One region of the Psychrobacillus sp. PGGUH221 genome, then DNA from elsewhere that is predicted to be linked to it. Evidence: riboswitches for the same ligand, from Rfam matches in the RefSeq annotation. Region 1 holds a riboswitch; each other region holds the start of a gene.
What was found. A riboswitch is a leader RNA that binds a small molecule or an ion and turns the genes downstream of it on or off. The one in region 1 is predicted to bind S-adenosylmethionine.
Positions count from the first base shown of each region.

Region 2: another riboswitch for S-adenosylmethionine. It lies ahead of metK (methionine adenosyltransferase); the one in region 1 lies ahead of PGC35_RS06060 (MetQ/NlpA family ABC transporter substrate-binding protein).
Region 3: another riboswitch for S-adenosylmethionine. It lies ahead of PGC35_RS03585 (methionine biosynthesis PLP-dependent protein); the one in region 1 lies ahead of PGC35_RS06060 (MetQ/NlpA family ABC transporter substrate-binding protein).

Region 1 covers NZ_JAQMHQ010000003.1:40,066-47,028, reverse strand. The annotation lists gene PGC35_RS06070 (pyridoxal phosphate-dependent aminotransferase) at 1-578, shown strand, start outside; gene PGC35_RS06065 (PPC domain-containing DNA-binding protein) at 974-1,474, opposite strand; SAM riboswitch class I at 1,625-1,735, shown strand; gene PGC35_RS06060 (MetQ/NlpA family ABC transporter substrate-binding protein) at 1,829-2,656, shown strand; gene PGC35_RS06055 (methionine ABC transporter ATP-binding protein) at 2,716-3,735, shown strand; gene PGC35_RS06050 (methionine ABC transporter permease) at 3,732-4,403, shown strand; gene PGC35_RS06045 (enoyl-CoA hydratase/isomerase family protein) at 4,418-5,194, shown strand; gene PGC35_RS06040 (alpha-hydroxy-acid oxidizing protein) at 5,206-6,348, shown strand; gene PGC35_RS06035 (CaiB/BaiF CoA transferase family protein) at 6,377-6,963, shown strand, end outside.
Region 2 covers NZ_JAQMHQ010000007.1:15,835-22,797, reverse strand. The annotation lists gene PGC35_RS12685 (type III polyketide synthase) at 1-291, shown strand, start outside; gene PGC35_RS12680 (isoprenylcysteine carboxyl methyltransferase family protein) at 296-841, shown strand; gene PGC35_RS12675 (NAD-dependent malic enzyme) at 861-2,183, opposite strand; gene PGC35_RS12670 (alpha/beta hydrolase) at 2,372-3,229, opposite strand; gene PGC35_RS12665 (gamma carbonic anhydrase) at 3,276-3,788, shown strand; gene metK (methionine adenosyltransferase) at 3,849-5,045, opposite strand; SAM riboswitch class I at 5,252-5,366, opposite strand; gene pckA (phosphoenolpyruvate carboxykinase (ATP)) at 5,562-6,963, shown strand, end outside.
Region 3 covers NZ_JAQMHQ010000001.1:768,826-775,788, reverse strand. The annotation lists gene metC (cystathionine beta-lyase) at 1-889, opposite strand, end outside; gene PGC35_RS03585 (methionine biosynthesis PLP-dependent protein) at 886-2,007, opposite strand; SAM riboswitch class I at 2,330-2,436, opposite strand; gene PGC35_RS03580 (ABC transporter ATP-binding protein) at 2,546-4,288, opposite strand; gene PGC35_RS03575 (ABC transporter permease) at 4,480-5,853, shown strand; gene PGC35_RS03570 (ABC transporter permease) at 5,872-6,963, shown strand, end outside.

The sequences.
Region 1 (6,963 bases):
AATCAGATATAGCGATTGTTCACGACTTTGCCTATGGAGGAATTGGTTTTGACGGTCAAAAACCAATCAGCTTTTTACAGGTTAAAGGTGCAAAAGATGTAGGTATAGAGATGTATACCCTTTCTAAAACTTATAATATGGCGGGTTGGAGGGTTGGCTTCGCAGTTGGAAACCCAAAAATAATTGAAGCGATCAATATTATTCAAGATCATTTATTTGTTAGTCTGTTCCCTGCAATCCAAACTGCTGCCGCTGCTGCACTAAATGAGAGCCAGGAATGTGTCAATGAACTTGTTTCTTTGTATGAAGGTAGAAGAAATGCATTAGTAGATGCTTGCTCAAGAATAGGATGGAATGTCAAAGCACCAAAAGGCTCCTTTTTTGCATGGTTACCAGTTGCAAAAGGTTACACAAGTCAAGAATTTGCAAACTTACTTTTAGAAAAAGCCGATGTAGCTGTAGCTCCTGGAAATGGTTTCGGATCCTTTGGTGAAGGCTATGTCCGTGTTGGGTTATTAGTGGATGAAGTTCGATTGGTAGAAGCTATAAATCGTATTGAAAAACTAAATCTATTTTAATAAAAATATCGATTTACTTTTGTAAATTGCTCAGATTGTAGAATAAAGGCAGTTTGCTAATTGAACGTTCATTATTTTTGATTTTTTGCCGTCATTTTCTTTTACCTCAATATTATTCTTCCTAAGTATATAGAAAATAATAGGGTAGCAATTTATTAGTTTGGAGAAGCGTCCACTCGACTCCTGCGGGAAAGCGAGACAGACGAGACCCCGCACGTAGCGAGAGCTGCGGAGGAGGCTCGGCGCTCGCCCGCGGAAAGCGAGGGGTAAGCTTCGGAAAACCTTATTTATCCTTTATAAAATAATTCGAGTTTGTCATAACAAACTAGAGTTAGCAAACTTCTTTTTGTCTACAACTTACCCGACCGATTTACTTTTGTAAATCGGGTTTTTTATTACAGATTATTTGTTGAAGTTTTATTAGAATCCACTGGGTAAAATTGGTTTGCTCCTGTTTCCTCATCAAACTTACGATGAAACTCCATTCCAGTAACTTCAGCTAAAACTATATCAACCGTAATAACAGTGTTTTCTCCTTTGATAAAATGACCTCCAAAAATGTTGCCATGTTGATCACACATGGACCCGTGAAAATGAGTTTCGTATTCCCCTTCCCTTTTACATACAACACCTGTCCCTTGTAAAAATTCTATTGGACCCTCTTTTACTATAAGGTCATTATATCCAACACCAATTTTAGAGCTTTTATTCGATACAAGATAAACAAAACCACTTCGTTGAAAACTTCCAAAACAACTTATGATTGTTGCATATTCGATACAATTTACTTTACATAATTGCTCAATTCCTTCTAGTAAATCTGTTCCATAAATTAGTCTTGCACCAACAGTTTTACCTAACTGACCAGTGGCATAATTTGCTCTTATTAAAGACATAAAATTCATCATCCCTGCATATTTATTTATTGATAATAACTTTAAACTAACCCGACTGAAAATTTCAACTAGAAAAAATTTGTTGACTTTAATAAGTTGATGTAGTAAATTAACTTTTATGGAATAGCTGAAAAATTAAATAGCTTTTATCTCTTATCAAGAGTAGCTGAGGGACTGGCCCGTTGAAGCTCGGCAACCATCTACATTTTTAATGTAGAAAGGTGCTAAATCCTGCAAAACATTTGTTTTGACAGATAAGAGAGGACAATCATATTTTTGTGTGCCTCTCTTTCTGTGAAAGAGAGGCTTTTTATATTTATTCAACAATACTAATAAATTATAGGAGGAAAAGAAATGAAAAAATTTGGTTTGCTTTTATCAACAGTACTTTTATCTGGAGCACTTGCAGCATGTGGGGATAGCTCTAGTGAAGGAGAAAAAACGGAAGCGTTAAATGAGAAAAAATTAGTAGTAGGAGTTACAGCAGGTCCCCATGAACAAATTGTTGAAGTTGCAAAAGAAGTAGCTGCAAAAGACGGTCTGGAAATTGAATTAAAAGTTTTCTCTGATTACATACTTCCAAACACTGCACTATCTGAAGAAGACTTAGATGCTAACAGTTATCAGCATGAGCCCTTCTTAAATACTTTTAATGAAGACCATGGAACAGATTTAGTACCTGTTGGGAAAACAATTCTAAATCCTATGGGAGTTTACTCAGACAAATTTGACTCAATCGATGATCTTCCAGACGGAGCAACTTTTGGTTTACCTAACGATCCAACTAACGGCGCTCGTGCACTATACATTTTAGAAGAACATGGACTAATCAAAATAAAAGAGGATAAAAGAGAAACTGCTTCCATCTATGATCTAGAAGAAAACCCAAAAAATTTAAAATTCATTGAGCTAGAAGCAGCTCAAATCCCTAAACAGTTAAGCGAAGTTGATGCAGCAGCAATCAACACTAACTTTGCTTTAGATGCGGGTATTAATCCAAAAGAAGATTCTATTTTACTAGAGTCATCTAATTCACCTTATGTAAACTACATTGTTGTACGCGCTGAGAATAAAGACGACCCAACGATTCAAAAGTTTGTAAAAGCATATCAATCAGAAGAAGTTAAAAAATTCATCGAAGAAGAATTTCAAGGTTCTGTATTACCTAGCTGGGAAGAGTAGATAATATTCGAAAACGTTACCGACCTTGGTAACGTTTTCTTTAGAAAGGAAGACAAACAATGATTGTATTAGAAAATATATCGAAAGAATTTAACAGCAAGAATGGCATTGTAAAAGCAGTGAAGAATGTCAATATTCATGTAAAAAAAGGCGAAATTCATGGAGTAATAGGATACAGCGGGGCCGGAAAGAGTACACTCATTCGTTGCGTAAACCTGCTAGAAAAACCTACTCAAGGCAAAGTTATCATTAACGGCAAGGAAGCTACCTCCCTTCCCCTTCCTAAACTAAGAGAAGTCCGAAATAAAATCGGAATGATTTTCCAAGGATTCAACTTATTAAAAACAGCTACTGTTTACGATAATATAGCCATCCCTCTAAAACTTCTTGGGTATGATCAAACAGAAGTAAAAACGAGAGTAAACAAATACTTAGAAATTGTAGGGCTGACTGATAAACATCATAACTATCCAAATCAATTATCAGGTGGTCAAAAGCAAAGGGTCGCAATTGCACGTGCTCTTGCGCAAGAACCGGAAGTGTTATTAAGTGACGAAGCAACTAGTGCGCTTGATCCTGAAACAACCGATTCTATCTTAGAACTATTATTAAAAATTAATAGAGAACTAGGAATAACAATTTTACTGATCACGCATGAAATGAATGTGATTCAAAAGATTTGTGATTATGTATATGTAATGGAAAATGGAGAAGTGGTTGAGCAGAACACTGCTATTAATCTATTCACTAAACCAAGTCATCCAACTACTAAAAAGTTTTTAAGTACAATTAGTCAGCGAAATCTCTCTCCTACTTTGATTACTCAGTTAAATGTTACAGGAGCTGTTACACGTTTAACATTTGTTGGAGAAAGTACAGGTAAGCCTCTACTCGCAGAAGTTAGCCAAAAGTTCAATGTTCAGCCAAATATTTTAACTGCTAATATTATTGAATTAAAAAATGGGATCGTTGGAAACATTGTCGTTCATTTAATTGGTGTGAAGGAACAAGTAACTGCTGCACTAAAATTTCTCGAAGACCACGGAGTTGGTACTGAGGATTTGGAGGGACAATCATGAACAGATATGAACAGTTTACAGAGCAATGGTTACCGATTATCGGAAAATCAGTGATTGAAACATTCCAAATGGTTGGTATTTCACTGTTCTTCTCTGTCCTAATCGGAATTCCTTTAGGAATTTTAATCGTATTAACTAGACCAGGTCAGGCATTACAAAATAAAGTTTTGTATCAAATTAGTAATTTATTTATTAACATAGTACGTTCAGTTCCATTTATCATTTTACTCTTTTTTATACTTCCTTTTACGAAAATAATTGTTGGTACAACAATCGGTGTTAAAGGAGTTATAGTTCCATTAGTTATCTATACCGCTCCCTATATCGCACGTTTAATGGAGTCTGCCTTACTTGAAGTAGAGAATGGTGTAATTGAGGCCTATACAGCGATGGGGATAAAAACTAGATCGATAATTTGGCATGTACTTTTAAGAGAAGCACGCCCTTCTATCATTTTAGGATTAACTATTTCAACAGTTAGTTTAATTGGCGCAACTGCCATGGCTGGAATGGTCGGAGCTGGTGGACTTGGAGATTTAGCCTACCGTTTTGGACATTTACGTTACGAAGTTGATGTAATGTACGCTACTGTCTTTATTTTAATTATCCTCGTACAAAGTATTCAATCCATCGGCAATAGATTAGCAGCAAGATTGAAGAAAGATTAATCGGAGGTTTTCATATGACTAACTATTTGTATGTTGAACGTAACGGATCAATCGCTACTCTCATTATTAATCGGGCAGAGAAGAAAAACTCTTTTTCACTCGCTATGTTTAAACAGCTAGGTATTATTTTGGATGAGCTCGAAAGTGATTCTAAAATAAAAATATTAATTTTAAAAGGTGTGGACGAATCAGCCTTCTCTTCTGGAGCTGACATATCAGAATTCCTTGAAAATCGTTTTTCCGCACAAAAAGCAAAAGATTATAATGATGCAACTTTGGAGTCTATTGAGAAATTGTATCGTTTTCCAAAACCAACAATAGCTCTTATTAAAACATTGGCAATTGGTGGTGGGTTAGAGCTAGCTAATTCTTGTGATTTTAGATTTGCTACCTCAGGAAGTAAACTTGGTATTACCGCTTCAAATATCGGAATTATTTATAACTTAACAAGTACTAAGCGTTTAGTGAAATTAATCGGTCCTTCAAAAGCAAAAGAATTACTTTATACTGCTTCTTTAATCTCTGCTGAAGAAGGAAAAGAATTAGGTTTAATCGATTATGTATTTCCTATGGAAGAGATTGAAGAGAAATGTCTTGAGTTTGCCGAAAAAATTACCCGTAAATCTTCTGTAGCAAATAATGGCATCAAGCAAGTAATCCAATCGATTATAGACGGTGAAAATGCAGAAACGAAAGAAATTGAACAACTAATTTTAGATTCATTCAGTTCAGATGATTATAAAGAAGGAATTCAAGCATTTTTAGAGAAAAGAAAACCTAATTTTTCTTAAGAGGTGAGCTCATGTCAACTATAAAAAATAATGATTTGTTACTAGATAATATTGGTTCTAATGAAAAATACCCTATTAATTTTAGTGAATTAGAACAAGCTGCACAGGAAAAATTAGATGCAGGTCCATTTGGTTACATCCGGTCATCTGCTGGCGGTGAAGAAACATATCGTAAAAATAGCAATTCATTTGAAAAGTATTCTATTGTACCAAGATTTCTTACTGATGTTTCTACTTTAAATACAGAAGTAACTATCCTTGGACATACATATCCTCATCCCCTTTTCATAGCTCCTGTAGGAGTAAATAAAATCGCACATGAGGATGGGGAAATTGCTGTTGCTAAAGCAGCGGCAAAATTTAATTATCCATATATACAAAGTACCGTATCTAGTTATTCAATCGAAGAAATCGCAGAAGCAACAAAGGGCAGTTCGAAATGGTTCCAATTATATTGGTCTCAAAACAAAGAAATTTCATTTAGCATGGTTAGAAGAGCAGAAGCTGCCGGGTATGAAGCAATTGTGTTAACGGTAGATACAGTTATGCTTGGTTGGCGTGAAGAAGATGTTCGAAATCAGTTCTCCCCACTTAAACGTGGTTTTGGTCAAGGAAATTATACTTCTGACCCTATTTTTATGGCTGCCCTTTCAGATCATTCGATGGATGCCATTATTGATAGTATGATAGAGAACATCTATCATCCTACTTTAAATTGGAACAATATCGAAGAATTAAGAGAGTATACTTCATTGCCGATTTTGCTAAAAGGTATTCTCCATCCTGAAGACGCAAAGCTAGCAATTGAAAAAGGGATAGATGGAATAATTGTTTCAAATCATGGTGGTCGTCAGTTAGATGGGGTTATCGCAAGTATCGATGCCCTTCCGGAAATAGTAGAAGTCGTAAATGGGCAAATCCCTGTGCTATTTGACAGTGGCGTAAGACGAGGTTCAGATGCGGTAAAAGCTCTAGCACTAGGTGCAACTGCAGTTTGCATCGGACGTCCTTTTGTCTGGGGGCTTGCTAGTGGTGGGCAAGCTGGTGTGGAAAGGGTTCTTGAAAATTTCCTTCAAGAAACAAATGTGTCTATTTCTTTGAGTGGCGCTCGTAATTTAGAGGAGCTTCGCAAATTAAAAATTGTTAGAAGCTAATGGCAGATTTAAAGGTGGGAAGTTGGAAATGAAACAAGCTTTAAAAGGAATGAAAGTAATTGATTTATCACAAGTTCTTGCTGGTCCCTATTGCACAATGGTGCTAGGAGATATGGGTGCTGATGTTATTAAAGTGGAAAAGTTTCCTAAGGGCGATGATACCCGAACAATGGGTCCATATATTAACGAAGAAAGTTATATGTATATGATGGTCAACCGAAATAAACGTGGGATATGTCTTAATTTGAAGACAGAAGAAGGCTTGAAAATATTATATAAACTTATAAAAGATGCAGATGTCTTCATCGAGAATTATCGTCCAGGTGTTACGAAGAAACTTGGTATTGATTATGATTCGTTAAAATCAATTAATCCTGCTATTATTTATTGTTCTATATCTGGTTATGGCCAAACTGGACCTTACAAGAATAAAGGTGGCTTTGATATTATGGCTCAAGGTCTCTCCGGTTTAATCGAAATGACAGGAGAACGCACTGGAAAGCCTGTAAAGGTAGGTATTGCAATCCATGATATCGCTGCAGCTCAAACAGCAATACAATCTATTTTAGCTGCATATATCCATCGATTGAAATCAGGAAATGGTCAGTATATTGA
Region 2 (6,963 bases), on a different contig from region 1:
GAATTTATGGAGGAACAACAAATTTCAGTAGACCAGCTTAAGAACTTTGTTGCTCATCCTGGTGGAAAAAAGGTATTGCATGCATACGAGGAAACACTTCAACTCGAGGAAAATCAAACAGCTATTTCACGTGATGTATTAAAAAAACACGGTAACATGTCTTCTCCTACTGTGCTTTATGTCTTAGAGCAATTTATGTTAAAAGATCATCATAAGGATGAAATGGGATTATTAGTAGCTCTTGGACCTGGTTTTTGTGGGGAAGCAGTCTTACTAAATTGGAGTGATTAACAACATGCTGTTATTTTACATTATTATTTCACTAGTAATCATTCAAAGAATAACGGAAGTATTTATAGCTAAACAAAATGAAAAAAAAATGCTTGCACAAGGTGCATATGAAGTAGGTGCTGCTCATTATCCATATATGGTAGCTCTTCACGTCAGCTTTTTTGTTAGCTTGATTGCAGAAGTTCTAATTTTTGAGCGAGGCATTTCTCCTCTATTCCCTTTATTTCTTCTAATTTTTTTATTTGTACAAGGTTTACGTATTTGGTGTTTAACAACTTTAGGTACTTTTTGGAATACGAAAATCATTATTTTGCCTGGAGCACGTGTTGTTTCTAAGGGTCCATATCTTTTTATCAAACATCCAAATTATGTGGTTGTGTGTATTGAAATTGTACTACTACCACTAATGTTTCAAGCTTATATGACCGCTCTTTGTTTTACTCTTCTAAATCTTGCTATGCTATCCGTTCGAATACCTTTGGAAGAAAAAGCTTTAAGTGAAGCTACTAATTATAATGAAGAATTTAAAAAGAAGATTTCAGCGTCTTAAACTGAAATCTTCTTTTTATTTATCTATTCATTTCATTATTTGCTGCTTCTTCTACTGCTCTAGCCACTAAATGATGCACCATAGGATCTAGAGGGTTTGGTATTAACTCACCAGGTTTAGTATGGCTCACAATAGCTTGTGCTGCTGCAATTAACATCGTGTATGTAATTTCCTTTGCACCTGCATCTAAAGCTCCTTTAAATATCCCTGGGAAGCCAATAACATTATTAACTGAGCGTCCGTCTGCTGCGAAGGCTGCTCCTGCTGCTATTGCAGCAGATGGCAAGATCTCTGGATTTGGATTAGATAGAGCTAAAATTATTTGACCCTTTCTTACCATTTCTGGCTTAATCAACCCTGAAACTCCAGTAGTTGCAATGATTATATCACAAGTCTCCATCATCTCTTCTAATGAAGCAATCGTTTGTCCACCATAATTAACCAATCGATTTTGAGCTTCTTCTTGTCGATCTAAACCATACACTTCTTCTACACCATAAGCCATTAGCATACGACAGATAGCCAACCCTGCAGCACCTAGTCCAACTTGACCAATTACCGCAGTTTTAGGATCAACTCCTGTTGCTTTGCATGAAGATAATATTGCAGCAAGTGCCACAACAGCAGTACCATGCTGATCATCATGCATTACTGGAATAGGTAGTTCCGCTTTAAGACGTTCTTCTATTTCGAAGCAATGAGGAGAACCAATATCTTCTAGTAATATTGCTCCAAATCCTTGATGTATATGCTTTACAGTTTCAACGATTTCATCTGGATCACTTGTATTTAATAGAATAGGTATTCCACTTAAACCAACAAACTGATCTAATAACACGGCTTTCCCTTCCATTACAGGCATCCCGGCTACTGAACCAATATTACCTAGACCTAAGATAGCTGTACCATCCGTAACGATAGCTACAGAGCTTCCAATGGATGTAAAATAATTTGCTTTCTCTGGATTATGTACAATTTCCATACAAACACTCGCTACACCAGGTGTATAAATTCTTTGTAAATCTCCTAATGATCGTACATCCAGCTGACTCTTCATCGCGATTTTTCCGCCTTCATGAGCTTTCAGTACATCATCAGTAACAGCATGTATCTTAACGCCATTTCCAATGGCTTCAATATTAGAAATAACTTGTTGCAGTTGTTCTTCCGATTTAAAAGTGATAGAAATATCACGAACAGTTGTTAAAGCACCGCTCTTTAACGTCGTAATATCACCAATATCTCCTTCTGCCATTCCAATTGCAGTTGCTACTTTTGCAAAATTACCCGGTCTAGAAGATGTTTCAACAATGAAGTTTCGTATAATATGTTGGTTTTGCATGTAAATTCTCCTTACTTTCTCTCATTCAATCATAAATTATAACATAAATATCTTTTATTCGTAATAAATATACGAAAGGTTTCATTGATTAGTATATTCCTTTGTAATAGCATCTCAACCAATTTTATATTACACTTCTAAACCCTAAAAATTCTCATTATATTACTGTTAAATTGAATTATTTATAGTCATACAATATAACCAATGGATCTTAGAACATTATTTATAAAGGCATGAGAATACTCAAAAATCTCTTCCCTTTCAGGTTCTTGATGCAAATCATGAAAGCAATTTTTCCATGACTTATATTGATACTCAGATAGGTCTTGCTTTTTAAACCACGCTGCAGTAGATGTGATATCTGCAATCTTATCTCTTTCAGCAGTCATTAGTAATACCGGAACATTCGGTACTGATTCCGTTGATTGTAAAATACTTTTCATAAGTAATTGGAGTTCTATGTACCAATCATTCGAGACGATTGTATGGTAAGTAGCATCATCAATAAATTGTTGATAAATATCATAGTTTCTCGTTAATTCCTTAAGCTGAATATCATGGTTAATCTTTTGTTGTACTGGTAATTTTGCCAGTGCATTTGTCCATTTAGATGGCTGTTTCTTTAATTGCAACCAAGGAGACGTTAAAATGACACCAGCATATTCTATTTGTAATTTGTGTAGCACTTTAATAAGCAGGGTTGCTCCAAGTCCATGGCCAAGAATAAAAATTGGTAAATTATAAGTAACGGCTACTTGTAAAGCAAGCGTTATATATTCTTTATATTGTTCAAAAGATTCATTATGTATTTTTTTTCCTCTTGTCTGTTCACCATGTCCTGGTAAGTCTCCCATTACAATATGACAGTTAGAACTTCTAAACTTTTCAATTAACCAAGCATATCTTCTATGATGTTCATATGCACTATGAACAATGACAATTACTGCTTTAGGTTTTTCTTCTGCTTCCCATTTCCACATGAACATCACCTCTTGTTTTGTTTTGTACCGAATGTCTACTTCAATTATTTGATTATTTTTCTTCATTTGATAACATTAATTATATTCTATTTACATAAGGAGCGTGAGCATATTGATTTATCCATTTAAAGGCAAATATCCAACAATAGATGAATCTGCATTTATTGCTGATTATGTCACAATTACAGGCGATGTGACAATCGGACAAGAGTCTACAATTTGGTTTAATACGGTAATCAGAGGGGACGTTGCTCCTACGATTATTGGACGAAGAGTGAGTATCCAAGATTTATGTTGTTTGCATCAAAGTCCTAATAACCCTCTTGTTATTGAAGATGAAGTGACAATTGGACACCAAGTAACGTTACATAGCTGTACTATTCGAAAAGGTGCGTTGATTGGAATGGGCTCTATTATTTTGGATGGAGCTGAGATCGGTGAAGGTGCATTTATCGGTGCTGGAAGTTTAGTAACCCAAGGTAAGAAAATTCCCCCTAATTCACTTGCCATAGGTAGTCCTGCAAAAGTTGTTCGGGAGCTGTCTAAGGAAGACAAAGAAGATGTGCAACGTATTATTCGTGAATACGTAGAAAAAGGACAGTATTATAAATCACTTCAAAAATAAAACTTATTTTCTTTAAAAAAGAGGCTATCCTATAACAGGAAGCCTCTTCTTTATTATTTGTTATAAACCAGCTTTTTGTCTTAACAAATCTGCTTTATCTGTTCTTTCCCATGGTGCATCAATGTCAGTACGACCAAAATGTCCATAAGCAGCTGTTTGCTTGTAAATAGGACGACGAAGGTCTAGCATTTTAATAATACCAGCTGGACGAAGGTCAAACAATTCACGAATATGTGAAACTAATTTTGCCTCTTCTACTTTTCCAGTACCAAATGTGTCTACTGCGATTGATACAGGTTGTGCTACACCAATTGCATAGGCAAGTTGTACTTCACAACGATCTGCAAGTCCTGCTGCAACAATATTTTTTGCAACGTAACGAGCAGCATATGCTGCAGAACGGTCTACTTTTGTTGGATCTTTACCAGAGAACGCACCGCCTCCATGACGAGCATATCCACCGTAAGTATCTACAATAATTTTACGACCTGTTAAACCTGCATCCCCTTGTGGTCCACCAATTACGAAACGACCAGTTGGGTTAATGAAATATTTAGTATTTTCATCAATTAAATTAGCAGGAACAATTGGATTGATAACTACTTCTTTTAAATCTTTTTGAATTTGTTCTAACGTTACTTCTGGGTGATGCTGAGTCGAAATAACAATTGTATCTATATGAACAGGATTGTTATTTTCATCATACTCCACAGTTACTTGTGTTTTACCATCTGGACGTAAATAGTCTAAAGTTTCGTCTTTACGAACGTCTGCTAAACGACGAGCCAACTGATGAGCTAAACTAATTGGAAGTGGCATAAGTTCAGGTGTTTCATTACATGCGTAACCAAACATTAAACCTTGGTCTCCTGCTCCAATTGCTTCAATATCAGAATCTGTCATAGATCCTTCACGTGCCTCTAAAGCTTGGTCAACCCCTTGAGCAATATCAGCTGATTGCTCATCAATAGAAGTTAATACTGCTGAAGTTTCAGAGTCAAAACCATATTTTGCGCGAGTGTAGCCGATTTCTTTAATAGTTGAACGTACAACTTTTGGAATATCAACATAAGTGGATGTTGTGATTTCCCCTGCAACTAATACTAACCCTGTAGTCACTGTTGTTTCACAAGCAACACGTGCGTTTGGATCTTCCGTAAGAATTGCATCTAGAATTGCATCTGAAATTTGATCACAAATTTTATCTGGATGCCCTTCTGTAACTGATTCAGATGTAAATAATCTGCGTTGTGTCATAGAATATTCCTCCTATATCCTGCGAGATCTCTCTCAAGAATTGATACGGTACTCATTCCCATGTCAAGCCATTTCAAATCAAATAGATTAAACTTGAAGCCGTTTCGGACTTGGCACACAAGGATAAAGGGCGATGTTATAAAAAAAACCTCTCACTCACGTTTGATTACATGAGGAAAGGCTATTAATATCATAAGCACCTTTCACTCTTATCAATCAAGGAATCTCACCTTGTCTCAGGTTGGGCACCTTTGCAATAGAAAAAATTACAGGTTGCCGGGTTTCATAGGGCCTGACCCCTCCACCAGCTCGGGATAAGAGTATCCGTTCAATTTACCATCATACGTAAGTTGTAACGAGAAGTCAATATTTATTTGTTGACAATTTATTCACAAACAAAAAATAATCAATCCATTAGTATAGACTATTAAGCTAAATGTGTTATACTAATTCACATATGAATGCTATATCCCTTTATTTTTTTAGGGAAAACAATAAAAAGGATGGTATACCAATATGAATTCAATCGATACTGTGAGTGAACTGAACGAATTGTTAGCTGGAGAGAATGTACACATTCAGTTATCAGTGCCGCAACTTGTGGAAAAAGCAACATCAAGAGGTGAGGCTGTTTTAACATCTACAGGAGCAGTGAAAGCAGAAACAGGTAAATATACAGGTCGTTCTCCACAAGATAAGTACATTGTAGATGAACCTATATCAAGAGACAAAATCGATTGGGGTCCTGTAAACCAACCAATTTCTTCTGAAATTTTCGAGTCACTCTATAAAAAAGTAACAGACTACCTTGCAACACAAGATGAACTATTTGTGTTCAAAGGATTTGCAGGTGCGGATAAGGATTCACGCTTAGGAATTCAAGTAATAAATGAATATGCATGGCACAATCTATTTGCCCATCAGTTATTCATTCGTCCTTCAGAAGAAGAACTGACAACCCATAAAGCAGATTTCACAATTGTCAGTGCGCCTAACTTTAAAGCAAATCCAGCAGTGGACGGTACAAAATCAGAAACATTTATTATCGTTTCAATGGAAAAACGCATTGTATTAATCGGTGGTACTGAATATGCTGGAGAAATGAAAAAATCTATATTCTCTATTATGAACTATTTGCTGCCAGAAGCAAACATTTTACCTATGCACTGTTCTGCAAACGTTGGTGAAGATGGTGATGTAGCATTATTCTTTGGTCTTTCAGGAACAGGAAAAACAACACTTTCTGCAGACGCAGGACGTAAATTAATCGGTGATGACGAACACGGTTGGTCTGATAATGGAGTATTTAACATTGAAGGTGGATGCTACGCTAAATGTATCGACCTAACTCGTGAAAATGAGCCTCAAATTTTTGACGCGATTACATTTGGAACGGTTTTAGAAAACGTCGTAGTAGATGCTGAAACACGTATCGCTAATTATGCTGATAATTCTTTAACTGAGAATACACGTGCTGCATACCCAATCCAAAATATTGAAAATATAGTAGACCCATCTGTAGCTGGTCACCCAAATACAATTATTTTCTTAACTGCTGATGCTTTCGGCGTATTGCCTCCAATCAGTAAATTAACGAAAGAACAAGCAATGTACCACTTCCTAAGTGGATTCACGTCTAAATTAGCAGGTACTGAGCGTGGAATAACTTCTCCACAACCAGCTTTCTCAACTTGCTTCGGTTCTCCATTCCTACCATTGCATGCAACTGTTTATGCTGAAATGCTTGGGAAGAAAATCGATGAACACGGTGCACAAGTATTTTTAGTAAACACTGGCTGGACTGGTGGAGAATACGGTGTTGGAAGCCGTATGAAGCTTTCTTACACACGTACAATGGTTCGTGCTGCAATTGAAGGTAAGCTAAATGAAGTAGAAACAGAAACTGACGCAGTATTTG
Region 3 (6,963 bases), on a different contig from region 1:
CTTGCTGTGCATGAATTTCATATCCTGGATGGGATGTTAACCCTGGATAATAAACTTCTTCGACTAAAGTATGATTGTTTAAATAGGCAGCAATCTGTTGGGCTGAATCTGCTGATTTTTCAAATCGAACGCTCAACGTTTTAATTCCTTGAATAAGTGAAAATGAATCTTGGGCACCTAAAATCGCACCGAATGAATTTTGAAGGAATGCTAATCGTTTTCCAAGTTCCTCATCTTTTGTAACAGCTAGACCTGCAATTATGTCACTGTGTCCTGATAAAAATTTAGTAGCGCTATGTAAAACTACATCTACTCCAAGGTCGAGTGGACGTTGGTAAAGTGGTGTCATAAATGTATTATCTAAAAAGGTTAGGCAATTGTTTGCTTTAGCGAGCTCCACGATTCGATTAATATCCGTTATACCTAGACATGGATTGGATGGTGTTTCAATATAAATCAATTTTGTATTGGAGCGAATCGCTGAAGCAACGGATTCTAAATCCGTAAAATCAACGAAAGTATGCTTAATTCCAATACGAGGCAATACCTCGGTTACAAAACGAAATGTACCTCCATAGACATCTTCTGTAATAACAATATGATCACCTGCGGATAGGAGCATGAATGCGGAAGAGATTGCAGCAAGTCCGGAGGCGAATGCTAAACCTCGAGTACCACCTTCTAGTTCTGCAATCGTTTTTTCTAAAGCATCTCTCGTTGGATTTCCAGAACGGCTATAATCATATGGACCAAATTCATCAAAGCTTTCTTGATGGAAGGTAGAGGACAGATAAATCGGGACATTGACAGCACCAGTTTTTCTCTCTCCATGCCCACGAGTTGATGCCACGACAATACTCGTTTCTAATGACTCTTTATATCCACTCATTTTACGGACACCTCACTTTCCAATAATGCAAAAACTTGTTTCAAGTCGTGTATTAAGTCCTCTGCCTCTTCAACACCAACAGAGAAGCGTAATAGGCTGTTATCTACACCACGTGCTATACGTTCTTCTTCTGGAATTTCCGCGTGTGTTTGAGTTGCGGGATAGGTGATAAAACTTTCCACTCCTCCAAGGCTTTCTGCAAAAACGATTAATTGGAGGTTTTCAAGAAAGGGATTAATCCATTCACTTTTTTGTAAGCGGAAAGAAAGCATTCCGCCTTTTCCAGAATATAAAACATCCTTTACTGCTGATTCATTTTGTAAGAATTCAGCAATCTTTTTTGCATTTGCATCATGCTGTTTCATACGTAAGTGAAGTGTTTTTAACCCCCTTATTAATAACCATGAATCAAATGGAGAAAGCACTGCACCTGCTGCATTATGATTTATTAGTAATTTTTCACCTATATCGGTGCCTTTAGAAACAACGAGACCAGCAAGAACATCGTTATGGCCGCCAATGTATTTTGTGCCGCTGTGAATAACAATATCGGCACCAAGTTCAATTGGGCGCTGTAAGTAAGGGGTTAAGAATGTATTATCCACGATTAATAATAAATGATGCTTTTTAGCTAATGTCGCATATTGCTCTATGTCGATTTCTTGCATTAACGGGTTAGTAGGCGTTTCTATAAAGATTGCTTTTGTGTTTTTAGTAATGAGGGCTTCTACTTCTTGAACAGTTTCAAACTTTGAATAGGATGTGCGTATATTGTAGGAATCTGCGTACTGATTAAATAAGCGATAAGTCCCGCCATAAAGATCCTCTGGGGCAATCAGTTCATCTCCTGATTTAAATAGAGATAATACCAATTGAATTGCAGCCATACCGGAACTACAGGCAAATCCCGCTTCTCCAGCTTCTAGCTTCGCGATGCCTTCTTCTAATATAGCTCTTGTCGGGTTTTTTGTACGTGTATAGTCATAACCAGTTGATTGACCAAGTCCGGCATGCTTGTAAGCGGTAGATAAATAGATTGGTGGATTTACAGCTCCTGTCTTCGAATCACTATGGTTCCCTAATTGTACTAGCTGAGTTTCTATACTCTTTTTAGACATCATTATTCATCCTTTACTATTAAATTATAAATGCGCAAGCGCCTATGTTTGCCCCAACAAGCAAATGTGAAAAGAATGCATCTTAAGTTCACCTCATCCTGTAGTAAAGGATGCATGACCCTCATCTCCGAGCCCAGAAGACCTAGGAGGCAGCTTTTCAGCCACCGCAAAAGTTATTGTCGTCTGTGTTTGTGACGAGCTTTGCGCTGGAGCAGCTATTTCACATATAACCTCGAGGGGCAGTGCGCTGGAGTCTGCCAAAAATAAAAAAAGAGGATTCTCTAATAAGAAGAGAATCCTCAATAAAATACTGAAGTTAGTCTTCTTATCTTCAAGACGTAGAACGTCTATTGGAATTAGCACCACACCTTTATTCGGCTGGTTGCTGAGACATCTTCGGGCCAATCCCTCCGTCTCTCTTGATAAGAAATAAAATATAAAATTTTCAAAAAATTAATTTAGGTAAGTTTATCACGGGATGAATTTTTATACAAGGTCTTTTTTTATGTGTATTTCTAAATAGTACAATAGGAGGTGCTTAATTTTTCGGTATAGCAACCCAATGTCCTTTGGAGACTTCTACTAATTCTGATTGTGATAATTGATATCGATCTTTTTCCCGATTTTCTTCCATTAGTGATCGTTTTTTCTTTGCTTCAATTTTAGGATCTGGAATTGGAATTGCTGCTAATAATGATTTTGTGTATGGGTGCAATGGGTTAGAGTACAATTCTTCACTTTCTGCAAGCTCGACAATTTTTCCAGCATACATAACTGCCACTCTATCACTAATATGCTTGACCATCGATAAATCGTGGGCGATAAAGAGATAGGTAAGTCCCAACCGATGTTGAAGGTCCTCAAGTAATTCAACTATTTGTGCTTGGATAGAAACATCTAATGCGGACAATGGTTCATCACAAACAATAAAGTCAGGTTCTACTGCAAGTGCTCGAGCAATTCCTATTCTTTGTCGCTGCCCACCTGAAAACTCATGTGGATACCGCATTGCATGCTCTGGTTTTAATCCAACCATTACAAGCAATTCTTCTACTCTATTTTTTCTTTCCTCATTGTTTTTACTCAACTGATGAATATCTAATGCTTGCCCTATAATATCAAGGACTTTAAAGCGTGGGTTTAAAGACGAATAGGGATCTTGAAAGATCATTTGCATATGACGTCGCATTGTTTTCAATTCATTTTTGTTTAATCTGTTAATGGCTATACCTTGATATAATATGTCTCCATCTGTCGGCTCGTGAAGTCGTAAAACAGCTCTACCGGTTGTAGACTTTCCTGATCCAGATTCTCCAACTAAACCTAACGTTTCTCCCGGTTTTATGAAAAAGCTGATATCATCGACTGCTTTTAATACATTGCCTTTTCCGGTATGGAAATGTTGTTTTAGAGACCTAACATCGAGTAATGGTTTTCCTTCTTCTATTCCAATAGAGCGAAGAGGGGGACGTTTAGGTTTTTTCTTTTGATCCAGACGAGGAAGGGCATTGAGCAATCTTTTGGTATAAGCATGTTGAGGGTTTTCAAAGATCTCTTCTGTTGTTCCAGTTTCAACAATTTCCCCATCCTTCATCACTGCAACCCTGTCACACATACCTGCGACAACTCCTAAATCATGGGTGATCAAAATAATGGATGTTCCAAAACGTGTCTGCATATCTTTCATCAGATTTAATATTTGTGCTTGAATCGTTACATCTAGTGCTGTAGTCGGTTCATCTGCAATTAGTAAAGTAGGTCGACATGCAAGTGCAATTGCAATCATGACACGTTGACGCATTCCCCCAGAAAATTCATGTGGATATTGATTAAAACGTTCTTCACTATTTTTAATGCCTACAAGTTTAAGTAGTTCAACTGCTTGCTTGTATGCTTCCTTTTTAGATAACTTTTGATGTTTAATTAAGCTTTCAGCGATTTGCTTTCCAATTCGGATAGTAGGGTTTAGAGAGGTCATAGGATCTTGGAAAATCATACTAATATCTCTTCCACGAATACTTTCCATTTCTTTTTCTGATTTATTTACCAGATTTTCACCGAGGAACTCAATTTCTCCGTTTTTCAACAAGGAGGGAGGTGAGGGAAGAAGTCTCATAATGGAACGGGCAGTAACACTTTTTCCGCTACCAGATTCTCCAACAATACCTAAAGTTTCTCCTTTCTTCACGTCAAAACTGACACCTCGTACAGCTTCAAATTCTTTGTCGCTGGTTAGAAACGAGATATGTAGATCTTTTACTTTTAAAACCGTCTCCAACATAAACACCTTCCTAATTCTATATGTAATTAATTAAAATCCATTGACTTAATAAAAGTTCGAATCTATACTATACTATACCACTTGGATTTATACAATATAGGAAAGGAGGTAAATAGTCGTTGGGGTTAAATAAAGAGCCATCTGTCAATTTTGATATATCCCATCATCTTGCATTCATTTTCGGGAAATTGATGCAGAGAGCGCCGTTTAAATTCTTGTTGATAATTTTAGGATTTCCGTTGCATTTTATCACTTTTTTCTATTATCAATTGAAAAAGAAGAACGATACATATTCTATTATTTATGAAAAAATGAATGCTTCCTTGAAAAATTTGGGTCTTAAAGAAGAGCTGAAGAGAGAATTTGCAAACCAATATGTGCGCAAGCATGCTTTCTTTCGTGAAAAAGTAAGTGAACAGGAAATGGAGAGAGAAGTAGAAAAGCTTGCAGAGGAAAGATACACAAAAGTGCTCTCTGAAAAGATAGAGGAACAATATGAGCAAAATGGATTAAAAAAGCTAACCTATGTTTCCTTTTTTCAAAGTTTACTTAATAAAAAGGCATTTTTAGTTGTTTCATGTATTCCCGGAATACTTATGTATCTATTACTTATTTTGTATAGTAATGCTTTTGTTAAGTTTATTTTTGAACGACTAATTATGAGTATATTTGTTATAGCAGGTGTATCCATTCTAGTATTTACTATTCTATATTTATCTCCTTTTGATCCTGCAGCCAATATCTTGGGAGAAGCAGCGACGAAAGAGCAAATTGCAGCTTTCAATCAGATGCATGGTTTGGATCAGTCTTACTTGGCTCAATTATGGGATGCAATAAAAGGAATAGCTATGTTTGATTTAGGAGCTTCTTTTACTGGAAATGAAGAAGTAGCCACAAGTATTGCGAATAAATTCCCAATTACTTTAACTATTGCAATTTTTTCATTGTTAATGGCGATTGTCATTGCAATACCAGTTGGAATAATTTCAGCTACTAGGCAAAATACGTTTTTAGATTATTCTTTTATGTTTGTTGCTTTAATTGGATTATCTATTCCTAACTTTTGGCAAGGTTTAGTATTTATTTTAAATTTCTCGATTAAACTGCAGTGGTTACCTGCAACTTATAATCCTCAAAATTTGTTGTCGATCATAATGCCGGTCATTGTTCTTGGAACTGGACTGACGGCATCTGTTGCAAGGATGACACGATCCTCCATGTTAGAAATCATTAATGAGGATTATATTATTACAGCAAAAGCCAAGGGGTTAAATGAAAAACAGGTACTTTGGAAACATGCAGTTGGAAATGCGATGATTCCTATTATTACAGTAATTGGTTTACTGTTTGGAGATATGCTCGGAGGAGCAGCAGTAACCGAGAAAGTCTTCAATATTAGTGGTATAGGGAGTTATATTGTTGATAAACAATTCGTTCCAGACATACCAGCGATTATGGGTGGGGTAATTTATATTGCCATAACAATTTCTTTAGTAAACGTGCTTATCGATATTTTGTATGCGTTTTTTGATCCTCGCATTCGTTCTAAGATGAAGCAACTGTAAAGAGAAGTAGGTGTAAAGGTGATTTCAAATCAAAAACATGCGTTGAAGTTATCCCGAGATTATACACAAGCAAACTTTGCATGGATTCTTTCTCTTATCGTGACCCTTCTTTTATTAGTAAACAGTTTCAACTTTAAAGAGGGGACGTTGAAGGGTGCTGTTTTTACTGTATTTCTTGTTTATTTTGTATTTACAGTTTTTCAACTTTTCCTTACATGGAAAATGAAGAGGGACCTTTTGAGTACAGGTGAGATACAAAGCAAAACGAGAAAACTCGGCTATATTCAACTTCTTAGCATATTGAGTGCAAATATATTTATAGCTTCATTTGCATTTAACATAATAAAAAAGAAAAAAACACCAGAGTACACATTTGCTGTGTATATGTTGTTAACACAAATATTTATCCTAGCTATTTCGGCCCTCAATTTGTTTAAACCATATGTGACAGATACCTTTTTACCGGCAATGGGCATTTTGATAGGAATATTAATATTCCAAGTCATAACGCTAGTTCTCGTGTCCAAACATGTGGAAGATAACTTAGCACCGTCATGGATGATGGCTATTGCCATTCTGTTAATAATTACTTCCCTAACGGGAAATATATTTAACTTATTATTAGGTATTAGTTTAATTGTAAAAGTACGTAGTCATGATCAATCTAGAATTCTGAAGTGGAATACCATGTGGAGCAAAATTACTCGCAACTCAACGGCAATATTAGGAATGTTTTTTATCATTCTAATGTTTTCATTGTCGGTTTGCAGTAAATTCACGTTTGATTATGATATGGCTGTTGAGAATAATTACGGAGAATTACTTCAAAATCCTAGTCTGGAACATCCATTTGGTACAGATAATTTTGGACGAGATTTGTTTTCAAGAATTGTCTTTGGAGCGAGAATTTCACTTATTGTTGGATTTGCTTCCACGATAATTCCAACGATTATTGGTGGATTTTTAGGAGCTTTAGCAGGATATTATACGAAACGTGCAGATAATGTGATTATGCGTCTTCTAGATATTTTGTACGCTGTTCCTGGAATTTTACTTGCCATAGCTATTATTGCTGCATTTGGGGCAAACACTATGAATCTAATTTTGGCA